Regions from separate parts of the Sporomusa rhizae genome, predicted to be linked through region 1. Evidence: riboswitches for the same ligand, from Rfam matches in the RefSeq annotation. Region 1 holds a riboswitch; each other region holds the start of a gene.
The links. A riboswitch is a leader RNA that binds a small molecule or an ion and turns the genes downstream of it on or off. The one in region 1 is predicted to bind lysine.
Positions count from the first base shown of each region.

Region 1 (4,218 bases):
ATTACTGCAAATTTAGATATATGAGAGGCAAATAAAATGATAAGAGGTTTTGAAGTAGTAACTCAATATAAAAACTGCAATATAAGTTTACCTGTGCGTAAAACGACCCGGAGCGCCGGCTATGACATTACTGCCGCCCAGGATGTTACATTAACTCCTGGTGAAGTTACCCTGATTCTGACCGGAATAAAAGCTTATATGCAAGATGACGAATATTTAGGTATTTATATTCGGTCCGGATTAGCTGTAAAGCATAGTTTAAGCCTAATTAACGGGCAAGGAATTATTGATGCTGATTACTATAATAATTCAGAAAATGAAGGTCATATTTTTATTGGCATATTTAATCATGGTGCTGAGCCTGTATCTGTAACAAAAGGAACTAGAATAGCACAAGGTATTTTTTATAAATATTTGAAAACCGATAATGATTATGTCACAGAAATTCGTTCGGGTGGGCTAGGAAGTACCGGGCTATAACTATAAATAGGTTATTTCGGAAGTTTTTTCATAACTTATTCTAGAACGCCATATACATTGGTAGAAGCAGTTAGGGGGTGCTACCATGTATACATGGGCAATGTTGGTTCTAATATTGCTTATGGTTCTGGGATCAATTTGGTTACGGGTCTATCATTTCCGTGCATCTCTAGATTCTACTGCACCAAAATTTGAACCCAAGCCATCTCCTGTTTCTACTGCTATACAAGATTTAGTAGCTACAGCCGGAGGAGTATATCTTTCCTTGGTAATGATTGTTTCATTTTTAAAAATTGATCTGCCGGAAAGAATAACCCTTAGTATTCTTGCTTTCGATCCTCTGGCAATGACTGCTGTCGGCGTAGCGGTTATTCAGCCGGTATTTATCAAAATCTTTGGTGGTAAGTAGGTGTGAAGGTATGCGCATAAGTGAAATGGCTGGTAAAGAAGTTATTAATTTGGGAGATGGTGCTCGATTAGGTATTATTGGTGAGTGTGAACTTACTTTCGACAGTCGGACGGGTGTTATCGGGGGGGTGTTATTGCCTCAGAAAAAGGCAATTTTTAACTTTCTGGGCGATGGTCAGATAACCATGATCCCTTGGCAAGCTATTAAGCGCATTGGTGATGAAGTGGTAATTGTCGATTTGAATAATGCTTATGACCGCATTTATTCAAGGCTTAGCCGAGAATAAAAAGTTTGCTGCTGGTCAAACCTAACATTAGGTTGCATATAAGACTAATGTTAGGAGGTTTTATTGATGGTAATGACAAATAATGGTAATATGAACAATCAGACTTCAAACCAAACGATGTCTCAAACTTCGGGACAGGCAGGAAGCGCCTTGGTCAGTAGTTATACAAATGCTCAAACGCAGACAGGAAGCAATGCAAACCAACAAGCCAATACCAATGCTAATGCTAATACCAGTGCCAGCGCTAATGCATCACAACAAGGCAATCAGCAAAACGTGAAAAGCGTAATAGGAGTATTTAACTCTAAGTCTAATGCTGAACAAGCGGTTAGTGCCCTTAGAAATCAAGGATTTACAACAGAAGAAATTAATATTGTATCTAAGAATCATAATAAGAGAAATCGGCAGGATGACGAATTTTATGAAGATGACGTTACTGATGGTGCTCTAACAGGAGGAACCCTCGGTGGTATCGGGGGGCTGCTTTTAGGTGCCGGTGCTTTGGCTATCCCAGGCGTGGGACCAGTAATTGCGGCAGGCCCAATCGCAGCTGCTTTGAGTGGAGCAGTGGCTGGCGGTATTGCTGGTGGTTTAATTGACTGGGGTATTCCGGCAGAGGCAGGCAGACGGTATGAACAGGAAGTAGCTCAGGGCGGAATACTTGCGGTTATTCGTGCTGATGCAAGTAAAGCGAATCAAGCGGCTCAGCTTCTTAGACAAAACGGCGCTAAAGATGTTGAGATGCATGCAGTTAAATAGAGCCTTTTAGTAAGGTTTATTACAGTTTTTCAATATTTATTGACAATGTTGGAACCTTTAGTATAAAATGTGTATAAAATGAATAAGCAACATCCTGTACAGGATGAAGTAGAGGTGCGGGAGTCAAGAGTACTTTCAGGGAGAGTGGCATCAATGAACTGAAAGGAAAGGGGTAACCGCCGAAGTAAGAAGAGACTGCCGAGTCTTCTTACTGGTCTTACATCAAATAGGTTTAAGACTGTCACCATAACTTGGTGGAGCGCTATCTCATCTGGTCGGGGGAAGTATAGATATATTTTCCTATGGTCAGAAAAGGCTGTATTAGCAGCCAGTGAGAAATGCGCTCACTGGCTGCTTTTTATTTATTCTTCCAAGAGTTATATTCTTTTGGTATAGGTCAAACTGGATGGGAGCGGGTTGCTCCTGCCGGATTTGGTTTAGTCAAGTTATCTTTAACAGGAGGTGCATAGCGCTTGATTAGAGTGATGGTATGCGGTGCTTATGGTAAGATGGGACGGGAAGTATTACAGGCGGTTCATAAAGATCCACAGTTGAGTGTAGTTGGAGCCGTGGATATAAACTCGGACTTTGCTGATGTAGGAGACATTATTGGTGCCGGAAAAACAGGAGTAACTGTGGGCAATGACCTAATTACTGTTATTAATGAAACAAAACCCCAGGTTATGGTTGATTTTACTAACCCCGAATCAGTAATGAATAATATAACACATGCTATTAAGAATGGAGTATGCCCAGTTGTTGGCACTACTGGTCTAACAGAAGCAAATATTAATGAAATTCGTGAACTATGTACAACTTCTAAGGTAAATGCAATTATTTCGCCAAATTTTTCAATCGGTGCGATTCTGATGATGAAATTAGCGCAGGAAGCGGCAAAATATTTACCACAGGTTGAGATTATTGAAATGCATCATGACCAGAAGTTGGATGCTCCTTCGGGAACTGCGCTTAGAACTGCAGAGTTAATTGCTAATGTCCGTGGTGAGATGCGCCAAGGACATCCTAACGAAGTAGAAAAGTTAACCGGCGCCAGAGGCGGCAATTTGGCCGGGATTAGGCTGCACAGTGTTAGACTACCAGGCTATGTTGCTCATCAGGAAGTCATTTTTGGCGGGTTAGGTCAAACGCTGACAATTCGTCATGATTCAATATCCCGCGAATCATTTATGCCAGGTGTTGTACTGGCTTGTAAAAAAGTACTGACTGTTGATGGACTGATTTGTGGTCTCGAGCATATAATGGGCTAAAGTTTGGCGAAGTAGCACAAGATAATGTTAAAATTATGGGGGAGTGATTTGCATGAAAAAGTATAATGTAGCAATCTTAGGAGCAACTGGAGCTGTTGGCCAAGAGTTTTTGAAACTAATAGAGGAACGTAATTTTCCATTTAATGAATTGAAGCTGTTGGCTTCTGAACGCTCTGCCGGCAAAACAATTGAATTTATGGGTAGAAGTTACATAGTCGAGGAGGCAACACCAGATTCTTTCAAAGATGTACAAATTGCTTTATTTGCCGGCGGTTCAATAAGTAAAACGCTAGCACCCGAGGCTGCAAAGCGGGGCGCCGTTGTTATCGATAACTCCAGCGCATTCCGTATGGACCCTGATGTACCATTGATAGTACCAGAAGTTAATCCGGAAGCTATAAAAAATCATAAAGGAATTATCGCTAATCCAAACTGTTCCACTATTATTATGGTTATGGCTTTGAAGCCTATCTACGATGCTGCTAAAATTAAAAGAATTGTTGTGTCGACATATCAGGCAGTGTCCGGTGGAGGTAAAGAGGCGATAGATGAGCTGACAGATCAAGTAGAATCACTTGTAGCAGGGCGTTCTGTTGAAGCTAATATTCTGCCAAGTGCTAGTTTACCAAAACATTATCAGATAGCATTTAACCTGTTGCCCCAAATTGATGTTTTTGTGGAAGATGATTATACAAAAGAAGAAATGAAGATGGTACATGAGACTCACAAAATTTTAAATGACTATTCTATAGGAATAACCGCTACGACTGTAAGAGTGCCGGTATATCGCAGTCATTCTGAATCAATCAACATAGAGTTAGCTGATGCATTATCTCCTGAAGAAGCAAAACAACTACTCGCTAAGTTCCCTGGTGTAATTGTACAAGATAGCCCGTCTGAAATGCTGTACCCAATGCCTTTATATACTTCTGATAAGAATGAAGTATTTGTTGGCCGCATCCGCGTAGATAAGACTGTGACACATGGCCTGAATATGTGGGTAGTGGGTGATCAAA
Region 1 covers NZ_CP156925.1:2,579,481-2,583,698, forward strand. The annotation lists gene SRRS_RS11975 (M16 family metallopeptidase) at 1-24, shown strand, start outside; gene dut (dUTP diphosphatase) at 37-480, shown strand; gene SRRS_RS11985 (hypothetical protein) at 566-889, shown strand; gene SRRS_RS11990 (YlmC/YmxH family sporulation protein) at 900-1,175, shown strand; gene SRRS_RS11995 (general stress protein) at 1,242-1,934, shown strand; lysine riboswitch at 2,036-2,207, shown strand; gene dapB (4-hydroxy-tetrahydrodipicolinate reductase) at 2,408-3,202, shown strand; gene SRRS_RS12005 (aspartate-semialdehyde dehydrogenase) at 3,255-4,218, shown strand, end outside.

Region 2 (4,218 bases), 1.3 Mb from region 1:
CATGGGATAAAGCATCTATCCCCGTGCAAGCGGTAAGATAGGGCGGCATGGACGTTAGAACTACTGGATCTATCAGCGCAACATCCGGCACCAAAGCTTTGCTGACAATAGCCATTTTTGTCTTCCGAATGCTGTCAGCAATGATGGCAAATTGTGAAATATCAGCTGCACTGCCAGCTGTTGTCGGAATGCAAATTAGCGGCGGCATAGGATTGATCACTTGGTCAACGCCTTCAAATTCATTGATGTGGCGTTCATTAGAAAAAACTATACCGATTCCTTTTGCGCAATCCATTGGACTACCGCCACCGACTGCAAGTAATAAATTACAGGCATTTTCGCGAAAAATATGTGCGCCATTCATTACATCATAGTCACGGGGATTAACATGCACGTCCTCAAATACAACATAAGAAAGAGAATGCTTTTTCAAACTGTTTAAAACGGGTTCCAGCCAGCCTGCCTTATTCACCCCAGCATCAGTAACAACCATTACTTTTCTGGCACCAAAGTTCCTGGCATACTGCCCCGCGAGCTCGATAGCACCAGTCCCAAAAACAAATTCAGGTACAACAAATTTACGTAATTCAAGAATGGCTGCAGTCATACCTTCCCCCCCGTATTTTTGTTATTTCAATTGTAACAAAAATTTACACCCAATGGTAAATAAATGTAAATATTTTAATTCATTTAAATAAAAAATCTAATTTTTTACTTAGTTTTTGACAAATTCTGTAAAATAAAAAAATCACCCGGTATAATATCCGAGTGAATTTTTTATTTAAATTACTTTTCAATACTGGAAAAATCAAGTGTTGCAAAATAATCTTCCATAGTCTCCGCACGCCGGATAAGTTCTACCTGTCCGTCTGCTTTCAACAGAAGTTCTGCAGAGCGCAGCTTACCGTTATAATTAAAGCCCATAGCATGACCATGTGCTCCTGCATCATGAATAACAAGAACATCACCGACGTCAATCATTGGCATTTTGCGGTTAACAGCAAACTTATCGTTGTTCTCGCAGAGAGAACCAGTAACATCATAAATATAGCCAAGTGGCCATTCTTCTTTACCCAACACCGTAATATGATGATAAGCACCATATAAAGCCGGACGCATTAAGTTAGCCATACAAGCATCTAAGCCAACGTAATTTTTGTAGATTTCTTTTTTATGAAGTACAGTCGATATTAAATATCCATATGGGCCGGTAATCATACGGCCGCATTCCATCGCGATTTTAAGTGGTGCAAGACCGTTTGCTGCAATCTTAGTCTCGTAGGCTTTCTTAATCCCTTTGCTGATAATAGAAAGATCCACCGGCTCCTGTTCAGGACGATAGGGGATACCAATACCGCCGCCGAAATTTACAAACTCAATCTTGATATCCAAAGTACGATAAATCTCTATAATGAGATCGAACATCATATTGGCAGTTTCAATAAAATAATTGGGGTCCAGCTCGTTAGATATTACCATGGTGTGAATACCAAAACGCTTTACGCCGCGAGCTTTCATAATCCGGTAAGCATCAATTAATTGCTTGCGAGTTAAGCCATATTTAGATTCTTCCGGATTACCAATAATCGAGTTGCCACCTTCACGTAGTGGGCCAGGATTGTAACGGAATGAAATCATCTCCGGAATACCAGCGTGTTTATCTAAATAATCAATATGACTAATATCATCCAAATTAATAATAGCACCTAACTCGCGAGCCTTCTCAAATTCAATGGCCGGAGTATCATTCGAAGTCAAAATTATCTCTTCGCCCTTCATGCCTGCTTTTTCAGCCAAAATAAGTTCAGGTAACGAGCTGCAATCAGCTCCCAGTCCCTCTTCTCGCAAAATTTTCAATAAATGCGGATTAGGAGTAGCTTTTACAGCAAAATATTCCTTAAATTCTGGAGCCCATGAAAAAGCATTAATAAGCTTACGAACATTTTGTCTAATTGCTTGCTCATCATAAATATGAAATGGCGTTGGGTACTTCTTAATCACTTCAGTTATTTGTTCTTTTGTAAACGGCAATTTTTTTTCAGCCATTGTTTTCGCCTACCCTTCAATAAATTTAATATACAAAGATTTGATCTCACCAATTCATTATCAGAAAGAAATAGATTATACTTTCCAATAATATAAAAAACAGTCTGCGCTCAATCCCGCAAACTGCTTATAGACACAAAAAGTGTACTCGCTGTGCAAGATAGCGCTCCATCTGAAACCCTTCAGATGACAGTTTTGCATCTCTTAAATACAAAACCAGCAAAAGTCTTCGGCCAAAACTCTCACTTCGGCGGTCAGCCCCTTTCAGCATCTTCATCGCTGCCGGCTCTACATACTTACTCTTGGTCTACCGCGCCTCTATCAAATATACAATATTCAATTGTTTATATAATAGCAGTACATTCTTTCAATGTCAATATGCCGTAAGTGAAATATTTCGCTCTCACTCTCACTGCCAAAAATAGGGAATCGATTACTTGTCTCGATAATAAGACCATATACAATGCAATCCACGTATAGTACCACCGCAACGACAACCTGCTTGCCCGCATAAACGAGTACAAACCTCCACGCCAGATATAGCCGGTTTAACCTCGCGCTGCCTATTCCGCCAAAAAGAAGTTTCTGGCGCTGAAACCTTTACTCCCAAACGGCAAAACCATTTCCAGAGTCTCATACTGTCCACTCCTTTATACTTACTAGTATTAGTATAAAAGAGTAATTAACAAAATGCAGTGATAGGTATCACAGGATAAAAAAAACACGGCTTGCGCCGAGCCTTTGGCGACTGCGGAAGCCGATGTTGCTCTTATCCAGCGAAAGTTATACTTTTTATCAGGATAAAACACAAAACGGAAATCTATTTTCATAGATCTCCGTTCTAATTTAGAAATAATGGGGTGACTGGAGGGTCTCGAACCCTCGAGTACCGGAGCCACAATCCGGCGTGTTAACCGCTTCACCACAGCCACCATAATATGGTTGCGGGAGCAGGACTTGAACCTGCGACCTTCGGGTTATGAGCCCGACGAGCTACCAACTGCTCCATCCCGCGATGTGAGGCTTCTCGAGCAGGACTCGAAATACGACTGTTGATAACACGTCATCTGCGTCGTTGTCACTGCGGGCGTCCCCTCCGACGTACTTACCAGTACGACTACGGCGACGTCCTCGCTCCGCCTAGCATCTGACATGTTCTAAACGGTCTAAGCCGTAATATTAGAAAAGTGGCTCCTCGAGTAGGACTCGAACCTACGACCGATCGGTTAACAGCCGATTGCTCTACCAACTGAGCTATCGAGGAATGTTTTATCACTCAAGGAATTATATTTTACCACAGTTATCAGTTGTTTGCAACTTGTACTTTTTGGCAATATATATATTCCCTAAAAACTTCACAGAAGAAAGACTACGCAATTTGGTTACAATGTTTGCACATGTGCAAACGAGGTATTTAAGTCAAGTCCTCGGCCTATTAGTACCAGTCAGCTGAGTGGATTGCGCCACTTACACATCTGGCCTATCAACCTTGTGATCTACAAGGGGCCTTACTTCTTTCGAATGACAGACCTCATCTTAAGGCTGGTTTCACGCTTAGATGCTTTCAGCGTTTATCCTTTCCGGACGTAGCTACCCAGCTGTACTCCTGGCGGAATAACTGGTACACCATTGGTCCGTCCACTCCGGTCCTCTCGTACTAGGAGCAGTTCCCTTCAAGTCTCTTACGCCCGCGATGGATAGGGACCGAACTGTCTCACGACGTTCTGAACCCAGCTCACGTACCACTTTAATGGGCGAACAGCCCAACCCTTGGGACCTACTTCAGCCCCAGGATGTGATGAGCCGACATCGAGGTGCCAAACCTCCCCGTCGATATGGACTCTTGGGAGAGATTAGCCTGTTATCCCCAGGGTAGCTTTTATCCGTTGAGCGATGGCCCTTCCACTCGGTACCACCGGATCACTAAGCCCGACTTTCGTCCCTGCTCGTCTTGTCTGACTCGCAGTCAAGCTCCCTTCTGCCTTTACACTCTTCGCGCGATTTCCATCCGCGCTGAGGGAACCTTTGGGCGCCTCCGTTACTCTTTCGGAGGCGACCGCCCCAGTCAAACTGCCCGCCTGATACTGTCCCGAAGGTCGTTACTCTTTCGGTTAGAACTCCAGTAAATAAAGGGTGGTATCCCAACATCGACTCCAACAAGACTTGCGTCCT
Region 2 covers NZ_CP156925.1:3,829,989-3,834,206, forward strand. The annotation lists gene ercA (alcohol dehydrogenase-like regulatory protein ErcA) at 1-607, opposite strand, end outside; gene lysA (diaminopimelate decarboxylase) at 787-2,046, opposite strand; lysine riboswitch at 2,200-2,375, opposite strand; tRNA gene SRRS_RS18130 (tRNA-His) at 2,903-2,978, opposite strand; tRNA gene SRRS_RS18135 (tRNA-Met) at 2,986-3,061, opposite strand; tRNA gene SRRS_RS18140 (tRNA-Asn) at 3,235-3,310, opposite strand; rRNA gene SRRS_RS18145 (23S ribosomal RNA) at 3,462-4,218, opposite strand, start outside.
Region 2: linked by a shared signal. The riboswitch ahead of lysA (diaminopimelate decarboxylase) and the one ahead of dapB (4-hydroxy-tetrahydrodipicolinate reductase) in region 1 are both predicted to bind lysine.

Region 3 (4,218 bases), 620 kb from region 1:
CCAATAGGATCCGGTATTAATAATTTCGACCGGATAATCTTTAGCCGTTTTTCCCTGTAAAATATCCACCGCACTATCTGCGGCTTGGCGCGATAAAGACTTGGTATTTATCATATAACCACCGATGCAACCGCTCCCTATATAAGGTTGCAATAGCCCAAACACCGGTACTTGCGCTACTTTAGAAATCTCTTTGATTACATCAGTAGGAACATAGCCTACTCCATTTACATCCTGCTGAAAGGTCAGAAAAAGAATTGCAGCATTTCCTCTTATCTCTTGTATATACTCAATCATATCTTGGTAGGCTAAATCATCAAGATAGATAAGCTCAGTGCATTCTGGTATAAGTGAAAATTGCTGCGTTATATTTTGCAGTGTATTTTTCTCCATAGCACTCGCACCAAGCACAATATAAATTTTATTAGTATCCGGTTTTAGATCAAGAATTAGCTGCAATGCTTTATCCGTATTTTCAAGCAAAGGAGCTATAACGGTATAGTTTGTTGGTAATTCCCGGTATCTATTCATTTCCTGAAAGTACGCATAAGCTACCAAAATAGTTGGTGTATCCCCAAATATTTTAGTCCCATATTGCTTAACAAAATGCGTAGCCGGCTCCCCGTGAACAATAATTATATCCGGGCGACTGTTTCTATATTTCTGCCAAAGTACAGTTTCAAGGTTTTCAATAAAGCTATCATTGTTTGAAAATCGCAAAAGATCTAATGACTCATGAAATATCTGAAACGCAGTGTTCGGGTCTTCCGCCAACCGTTGCCTTATGCCATCCGCAAATAAAGCATAGGCGGGAAAATCTGAGCTATAGGAAGAAATAATCAGTACCCTTTTTGTCCTTGTCCCTATAGCCTGTTCGCTCCAAACAGTGTTAGTTCCTAAAATAAAAATAACTACAATAACAGCTAACAAAACCAAGTTAATTCGCCAACGAAAACAACGTAGAATAAAGAAATCATTCATTAACAAATGCTCCCAAATAAATGTTACAATCAGTTAAATTTTTAGCTATTCTTCGCCATACAACTTGTTAATTCCTCCAATATATAACATAAATTTACATTATGTTGTTTTGGAGTTAGTCTTACGTTAAATCATTGTTTGCGTTATTGCGATTATTGTTTAGATTTGCTTGTCTTGGAAATAATAAGCTTACACTTTTAGGTAGAAAGGGGATTCGCTATGCTCAACTCATCTGCACCAAACTTTTGTCTTCCAGCGTATTATCAAAAAAGTCAGCAAGATATCTGCCTTTACGATTATAAAGGGAAGTGGACTTTTCTATTATTTTACTCGTCAGACTTCAGTTTTGTTTGACCAACAGAGTTGTCAGCAGTTGCTGACTTATATCATGAATTTCAAAATTGCGGAGCAGAAGTTCTGGCAATTAGTACCGACAGTGTTCTGGCTCATAAGGTCTTCGCCGAAGTCTCGCCTCATGCGGCCCAAGCCACTTTTCCTCTCTTATCTGACCGTAACGGTGACGTGTGTAGGTCATATAATGTTTATTCTCCTTCCAAAGGTACATCGTATCGGGCAACATTCCTAATTGATCCAAACAATATAATTCGACACTACGCGGTCTATCCGGACGAAATTGGCCGGGAAATAAAAGAAGTATTGCGAATACTTCAGGGGTTACAGTTGTACGACCAGACCAATCAGCTTGAACCTGCTAACTGGCACCCCGGAATGGCTGGTATATATAGTGATATTCAAATAGCCGGAAATATCTAACGGCAAAAAAACTAAAGGTAAATAATGGTGTATTAATATTCATAAGGGTTGGCTTATGCCTCCTATATACATGAATATATATAATTTAAAAAACTAAATATCAGAGTCTTAAGATAAAATCCGCTTTTCAAGCCGTAAGGCAAAATAGCGGATTTTTCCACTTTTCAAACCGAAATCTTACATATTTCCTCTTTTTTTTTAAAATTAGGGCAGGAAATATACAGTTCAATATAGTATATAAGTAAAAGCATAGATTGTATGATAAAATGAATAATACTATTTTCATATAGAGGAGCGGAGTATTATCAGTAGACACAGTGAGCCAGCAGGTAATGAGCTGTGCTGAAAGGAATATCCGCCGAAGTAAAAGTTATGCTAAAAACTTTTGCTGGTCTTGTTATTGAATAAATACTTGACTGTCGCCCAAAATGATTTCTTGAGGCGGAGCGCTATATACCAGTTGGAAAGTTGACTTTGTTTCCTTAAACGGTTGTGGAATGCGCTCACAACCGTTTTTATTTTCCTGTTTATTAATAAACGACATACTATTGCCCGCAGCTTATTCCCAAAAACACCAAGGTAAGCACCTTGCTAAAATATATAGCATTTCACTTTAAATTACATAACAGGAGGATCCAAATTGCAAAAAAAAGCAGAATCCATTAGAATGCCCCATACATTTGCCATTATATTTGCCATTATACTATTGGTAGCAGCCGCAACCTGGTTTGTACCAGGCGGTGAATATGATCGTGCCAAAAATAAAGCTGGCAAAACCGTTGTTGTGGCTAATACTTACCACCAGGTAGAAAGTAAACCACAAGGTGTTAAAGAAGTGTTTATGTCCCCGTTAAAGGGTATGGAAAAAGCCGCTAATATTTCTGGCTTTATTTTAATTGTTGGTGGTACCTTTGCCGTTATTCAAAAGACGGGCGCTATTGACGCCGGCATCATGAGAATGATTCGAAAGCTGAAAGGTAAAGAAATTTTACTAATTCCAATAACTATGACACTCTTCTCCATTGGCGGCGCCGTATTCGGAATGTCAGAGGAAACCATCCCGTTTGTCGGTATATTTGTGCCAATGGCTTTGCTAATGGGCTATGACCGGATAACCGGCATGTGTATCCCTTTTCTTGCTGCAACTACCGGTTTTTCCGGAGCTATGCTTAATCCGTTCACAGTCGGTATCGCACAAAGTATTTCCGAATTGCCGGCTTTCTCCGGAATCGAATATCGCACCGGAGTTTGGCTAGTAAGCACAGTAATCGCCATTGCGTTTGTCATGTGGTATGCCAAACGGGTTAAAGCCAACCCTGAACTTAGTCCTACTTACGAGGAAGATAAAATTACCCGGGAAAAATTACAGCATTTAAACGAAAGCGATGCAGTTATGACAACAGGTCAGCAGGGAGTTTTAGCATTACTTACGGCCAGTATGGTACTTATCGTTTTCGGTGTATTACAATGGGAATGGTACATAGACGAAATTGCCGCCGTCTTTCTGGGTTGTGGAATTTTGTCCGGCGTAGTTGCCAAGATGAGCGTTAATGATGTTGCCGAAGCCTTTACCATTGGTGCCAAAGATATGGTTGGTACAGCAATTATTTGTGGCCTGGCGCGTGCGATTGTTGTTTTAGCTACTGACGGCAAAATTATTGACACCATTTTATACTCCATGGCAGCTCCCCTAGCTGGTCTGCCCGCTTTAGTTTCCGGGTATGCTATGCTTGTGGTTCAAATAATCATTAATTTCTTCGTTAGTTCCGGTACCGGCCAGGCTGCGCTCACTATTCCGATTATGTCCTCGTTGGGAGACTTAGTCGGGATAACCCGGCAAACCACTGTCCTTATTTATCAGTTTGGCAATGGTTTTACCGACATGATTTTCCCTACATCCAGCGTGCTTATCGGCTGTTTGGGGATGGCAGGCATTCCTTGGTCAAAATGGGCCAAATGGGTTCTGCCACTTCAAGTTGTTTTCTTTATTATGTGTATACTAGCAATCACCCCGGCAATCATAATGAACTGGGGTCCGTTCTAAGGATATAAGGAGCTGACATTATGAAAAGTAGAATTTCGCAAGAAGTTGACAAATTGCAAGAAGTTTTATTTAATCTTAGTGATTCCATTGGTCACAATCCTGAGCTGGGCATGCAGGAATTTCAATCTGCCGCCAAGCTTACCGGACTGTTGAAGGAACATGGGTTTAACGTTGAGATGAATATTTGCGGTTATGAAACGGCGTTTAAGGCTGTTTATGATTCGGGCAAATCCGGGGCGACGATTGCCTTTCTTGGCGAATATGATGCTTTGCCGGAGATTGGACACGGCTGTGGTCATAATATGATTGGTGTTATGGCCGTTGGCGCCGGAATTAGTCTTAGTAAACTTCTCAGCGACATTGGCGGTCGGGTTGTTGTCTTGGGAACACCGGCCGAGGAAACAATGGGTGCTAAAGTA
Region 3 covers NZ_CP156925.1:3,197,613-3,201,830, forward strand. The annotation lists gene SRRS_RS15165 (ABC transporter substrate binding protein) at 1-981, opposite strand, end outside; gene SRRS_RS15170 (peroxiredoxin) at 1,201-1,755, shown strand; lysine riboswitch at 2,035-2,215, shown strand; gene SRRS_RS15175 (YfcC family protein) at 2,396-3,799, shown strand; gene SRRS_RS15180 (M20 family metallopeptidase) at 3,820-4,218, shown strand, end outside.
Region 3: linked by a shared signal. The riboswitch ahead of SRRS_RS15175 (YfcC family protein) and the one ahead of dapB (4-hydroxy-tetrahydrodipicolinate reductase) in region 1 are both predicted to bind lysine.

Region 4 (4,218 bases), 2.7 Mb from region 1:
TTGGAGTTCGCGCCGGAATCCGTACCGACGAGCCAATACAGTTAATTGTTTTGGTCGATGGGCAAAGAGCGGTCTTGCCCCTTGCATATAGTTGGACTAATATACGTAGTTCTGCCTGGAAACAGACTCAGCCATGGCAGGAAGTGCTATTTACGGAAGACCCACGCGCCAGAATGGGTTGGCCGCAAGAAGTCTGGGATAAGGTTGAAGCCGGCTCAGTAGATACGGGAATGACAAAAAATCAAGTAGAGCTTAGCTGGGGACCGCCCGAAGATATAATTGATGATCCTTATGGAAGCTGGAAATCAGTTTGGAAATATGGCACCAGCTCGCTAATATTTAAAGGTGACTGCCTTATATCGGTAGAAAACTAGTAGTTAAATCAAACGGCGATGCTTTGGAGAAAGCGCTGCCGTTTTTTTTTGCTGTTAAGTCTCTTTTGCAATAGCAGATACATGATATAAAATAAATGGATAATATATAAATAATAATTCGATAGCAACAAAGGCTATCGCAACAATTTGTCGAATAGACTTATTATAAAAAGAATCCTTTGGTTTATTTCCTATATTGCTGCATAGTTAGTCAAGTCTGAGCTATTGGTGAGGAGGTTCAGCGGGTGGATTATCAAATGTTGAAAACACAAGATAGTATTGTAAGAAATAAAATATTGATGGCAGAGTTAGATGAGGAAAAGATTAAAGTACTCCGCAAATATGATCTTCACTGTAATACCGATTTATTTTGGGAAAGGCCTAAGGACAAATATCCTCAAAAGATTTTTTTCAGTCATAAATTTGTAAAAAAGTCTTCAGTTATCCGAGTTATATTTTATATATACCAGTTATGTTTTGCCAAGGTAAAATATTTTGAGCGAAACTGGGATGAATTTGTACCGTATATCCATAGCTGGCGCGATGGTTTTGTTGAATGTGAACTGTATGATATGGAGTTTATAAAACATAAATACTCAGATATTATTTTTGATCTGCGGGATTTGAAAAGAATTACCGATATTAAAGAGTTTCTTGCAATTTGTGATTATCTTGACGGTTTAAAGAAACGATAAATACTGCTAATACAGAGTTGGTTGTTTAGAGAAAAAAACCTTCGGGCACCTGCTTTGAGGACTTTTTTGTATGATTTTTGTCAGGTTTTATATACAAATAATCATTAATGATCAAAACATGTAAGCTTGTATAAAATATTCAGAAATATTTTCGCTGATTTTTTATTGACAGCAATTATTAATAATACTAAAATTAGAGACGAAGAATTTTTGTCTTCGAAATAAAAACAAAATACTAAGATGTCCTTTCAGGATGAAGTAGAGGCGCAATTAATATGAGTACCTGCGGTGAGGCGGCAGCGATGAGCCGCAGCAAAAGGATTGATTGCCGAAGTCCAGATGACGCCAAGCACTCTGGGCTGGGCGTACAGTGAATAACTGTGCGACTGTCGCCGATATGGTGGAGCGCTATCTCATTCGGGCAACAATAGCAGTGTATGGTTTTGTTGTCTGGAGCTGTTTTATTAAGACAGTCGATCGCGCTTTCGACTGTCTTTTTATTTTGGAGACGTAGAAAGAAGGGAATTATTATGTCTGAAGCAACAGTGGATTTTGAGAAACTGTGTCCTGACAAGAAAGGTCTTAAGCGGGATTTGAAATCGCGCCATCTAATGATGATTTCTGTCGGTGGCACAATCGGAACCGGGTTATTCTTAGGTTCGGGGCAAACGATTAGTCAGGCCGGGCCGTTTGGCGCTATACTGGGCTATGCGGTTGGTGGCATTGTTATGCTGCTGGTATTGTTAAGCCTCGCCGAATTGTCTACTGCTATGCCGATTTCTGGTTCATTCCAGTCTTATGCTTCCCGTTTTATCTCGCCTGGAGCAGGTTTTACGACCGGCTGGCTGTATTGGGTTAACTGGGCGACTTGTATTGCTGCTGATTTTACGGCGGCGGGTATTATTGCTAATAACTGGTTTCCTGAGATTCCTGTATGGGTTTGGTGTGCCGCGTTTGCCATTGGCTTGGCAGTATTAAATTTAATCTCTGTTAAAAATTATGGTGAAGCTGAATTTTGGTTTGCTGGTATTAAGGTAACTGCAATTATTGGTTTCATTATTTTTGGTGCAGCATTAATGTTTGGTGTCGTTGGCAACGAAGGAGCCATTGGTTTGTCTAATTTTAATATTGGACCAGATATTTTCCCTAATGGATTCTTTGCCGTATTTTTGTCAATGATTGCCGTAGTATATTCTTTCCAAGGCGCTGAGCTTGTTGGTATTGCCGCTGCGGAATGCGAAGACCCTGGCAAAAATGTTCCCCGGGTTATAAAAGGTGTTACCTTCCGGATTATCCTGTTCTATGTAATAGCGATTTTTGTGTTGGCTGCAACGATTCCCTGGCAAGAAGCCGGAGTATTGGAAAGCCCGTTTGCGCATGTATTTAGCCGTACCGGCATGCCGTTCGCGCATACCCTTATGAGCGCTGTTGTACTTACTTCTGCATTGTCAGCAGGTAACTCCGCGTTATACGCCTGCTCCCGTCTTCTCTGGTCCATGTCTAAGGAAAACCTTGCTCCTTCCTGGCTTGGAAAGCTCAATAGCAACGGTGTTCCTTTCAATGGCGTATTAATTACGCTGGCACTTGCCGGTCTTTCTCTGTTGACTCAGGTATATGCTGCTGATACTGTGTATCTTTGGTTAATGTCCAGTACCGGTTTGACGGGGTGCTTAATCTGGATTATTATTGCCTGGTGTCAAATCAATTTCCGCAAAGAGTATCAGAAACTTGGCGGTAAGCTTAGTGATTTGATTTTCCGGACTCCGATGTATCCCATTGTTCCTATTTTGACTATCATTTTGAATTTCGCAATCATATTCAGCTTGTACTTTGATGAAACACAGCATATTGTGTTGTATGCCGGTACAGTTGTAGTAGCCGGAATTTATCTGTACTACTGCTTGTTCCACAATAAAAAGAAGGATATAACCTCACAATCTTCGGCTAATTAGATGGTTTTATGATCAGTTACCTAGAGTCTTGTTTTGCATGTGCGCTTATGGTGTAGACAAGGATAAAGAGGCTAGTAGAGTATTGATTTAACTGCATATAACATAACCGCACCTTTACGTTGAAGTTGAAAGGTTGCGGTTATTTTTTTAGTAAAGTTTAGCCTATAGAAATATAAAAATTTTGGCGAAGGGTGTTATTTTTGCGTCTTTCTTAAGAAAAGAGTTTATTTTCCTTTTTCAGATAAATTTTACTAAAAAAGGAAGGAATATCCAAGTGAATTGCAGAACATTATTACTCGAAGGAGGGAGTAGTACTGAGTAGTTCAATAGTTCATAAATTTTATCTTCTTATAACAGTAGTAATAACTGCAATAACTATCTTTGTCGGTTATCAATATATCGAACAGGAACGACAATTAATGATGACAAGTCTACAAAATGAACTAAAGGATGCAGCTTCCGAAGTTGAGAGATCGTTTTATAGAAATCAATTTGCTGAAGATAACGTAATTGGCGCATTTGACGAAGAAGATAAGGCTTCAATGTTAAACGCAAAATACCAGCCATATATTGACCAGTTACAAAATAAATATCCTAACTATGGATTGGGTATTTACTCTCGAAATTTGGATCGAGTGATAGCCGTAACTGACCCAACTCCGGATAAACTAAATAAAGCAAAATATGACGACAGGTATTTTAAAATCTTTGAGACTGGAAAAATAGAAAAACAGGAGAATACACCTTCCATTGATTTTTTAAACAGCCGGATTCTAAATCTGCAATATCCAATAAACGTCGATGGAGAAACAATTGGTTTCACATGGGCTTGTGCTAAAACAGCGGATATTCAAAATGCTGTAAACGATATGATTTTCCGGTTGACAATATACTGTATTCTCATCTGGTTTATTTCTATTATATTAGTGCGGATGATCTTTGACCGATTATTAAAAGCTATAAATAATCTTATCACTCAAATTAAAGAGGATAATACAAGTGCTGAGAGCTTTAAGGATTTTCCCGAACTTATCCCGCTGGTAAATACAATTACAGAACAACGGGTAGCATTAGAAAATGCCTATCAGCAACGCGAAAAAATGCTTGTCGAATTGGCACGAATTAATCGTTTGGATTTGGTAGGGGAAATGGCGGCTAGTGTTGCCCATGAAATCAGAAACCCGATGACGTCGGTTC
Region 4 covers NZ_CP156925.1:5,712,020-5,716,237, reverse strand. The annotation lists gene SRRS_RS26785 (hypothetical protein) at 1-374, shown strand, start outside; gene SRRS_RS26780 (hypothetical protein) at 620-1,069, shown strand; lysine riboswitch at 1,321-1,488, shown strand; gene SRRS_RS26775 (amino acid permease) at 1,600-3,021, shown strand; gene SRRS_RS26770 (nitrogen regulation protein NR(II)) at 3,441-4,218, shown strand, end outside.
Region 4: linked by a shared signal. The riboswitch ahead of SRRS_RS26775 (amino acid permease) and the one ahead of dapB (4-hydroxy-tetrahydrodipicolinate reductase) in region 1 are both predicted to bind lysine.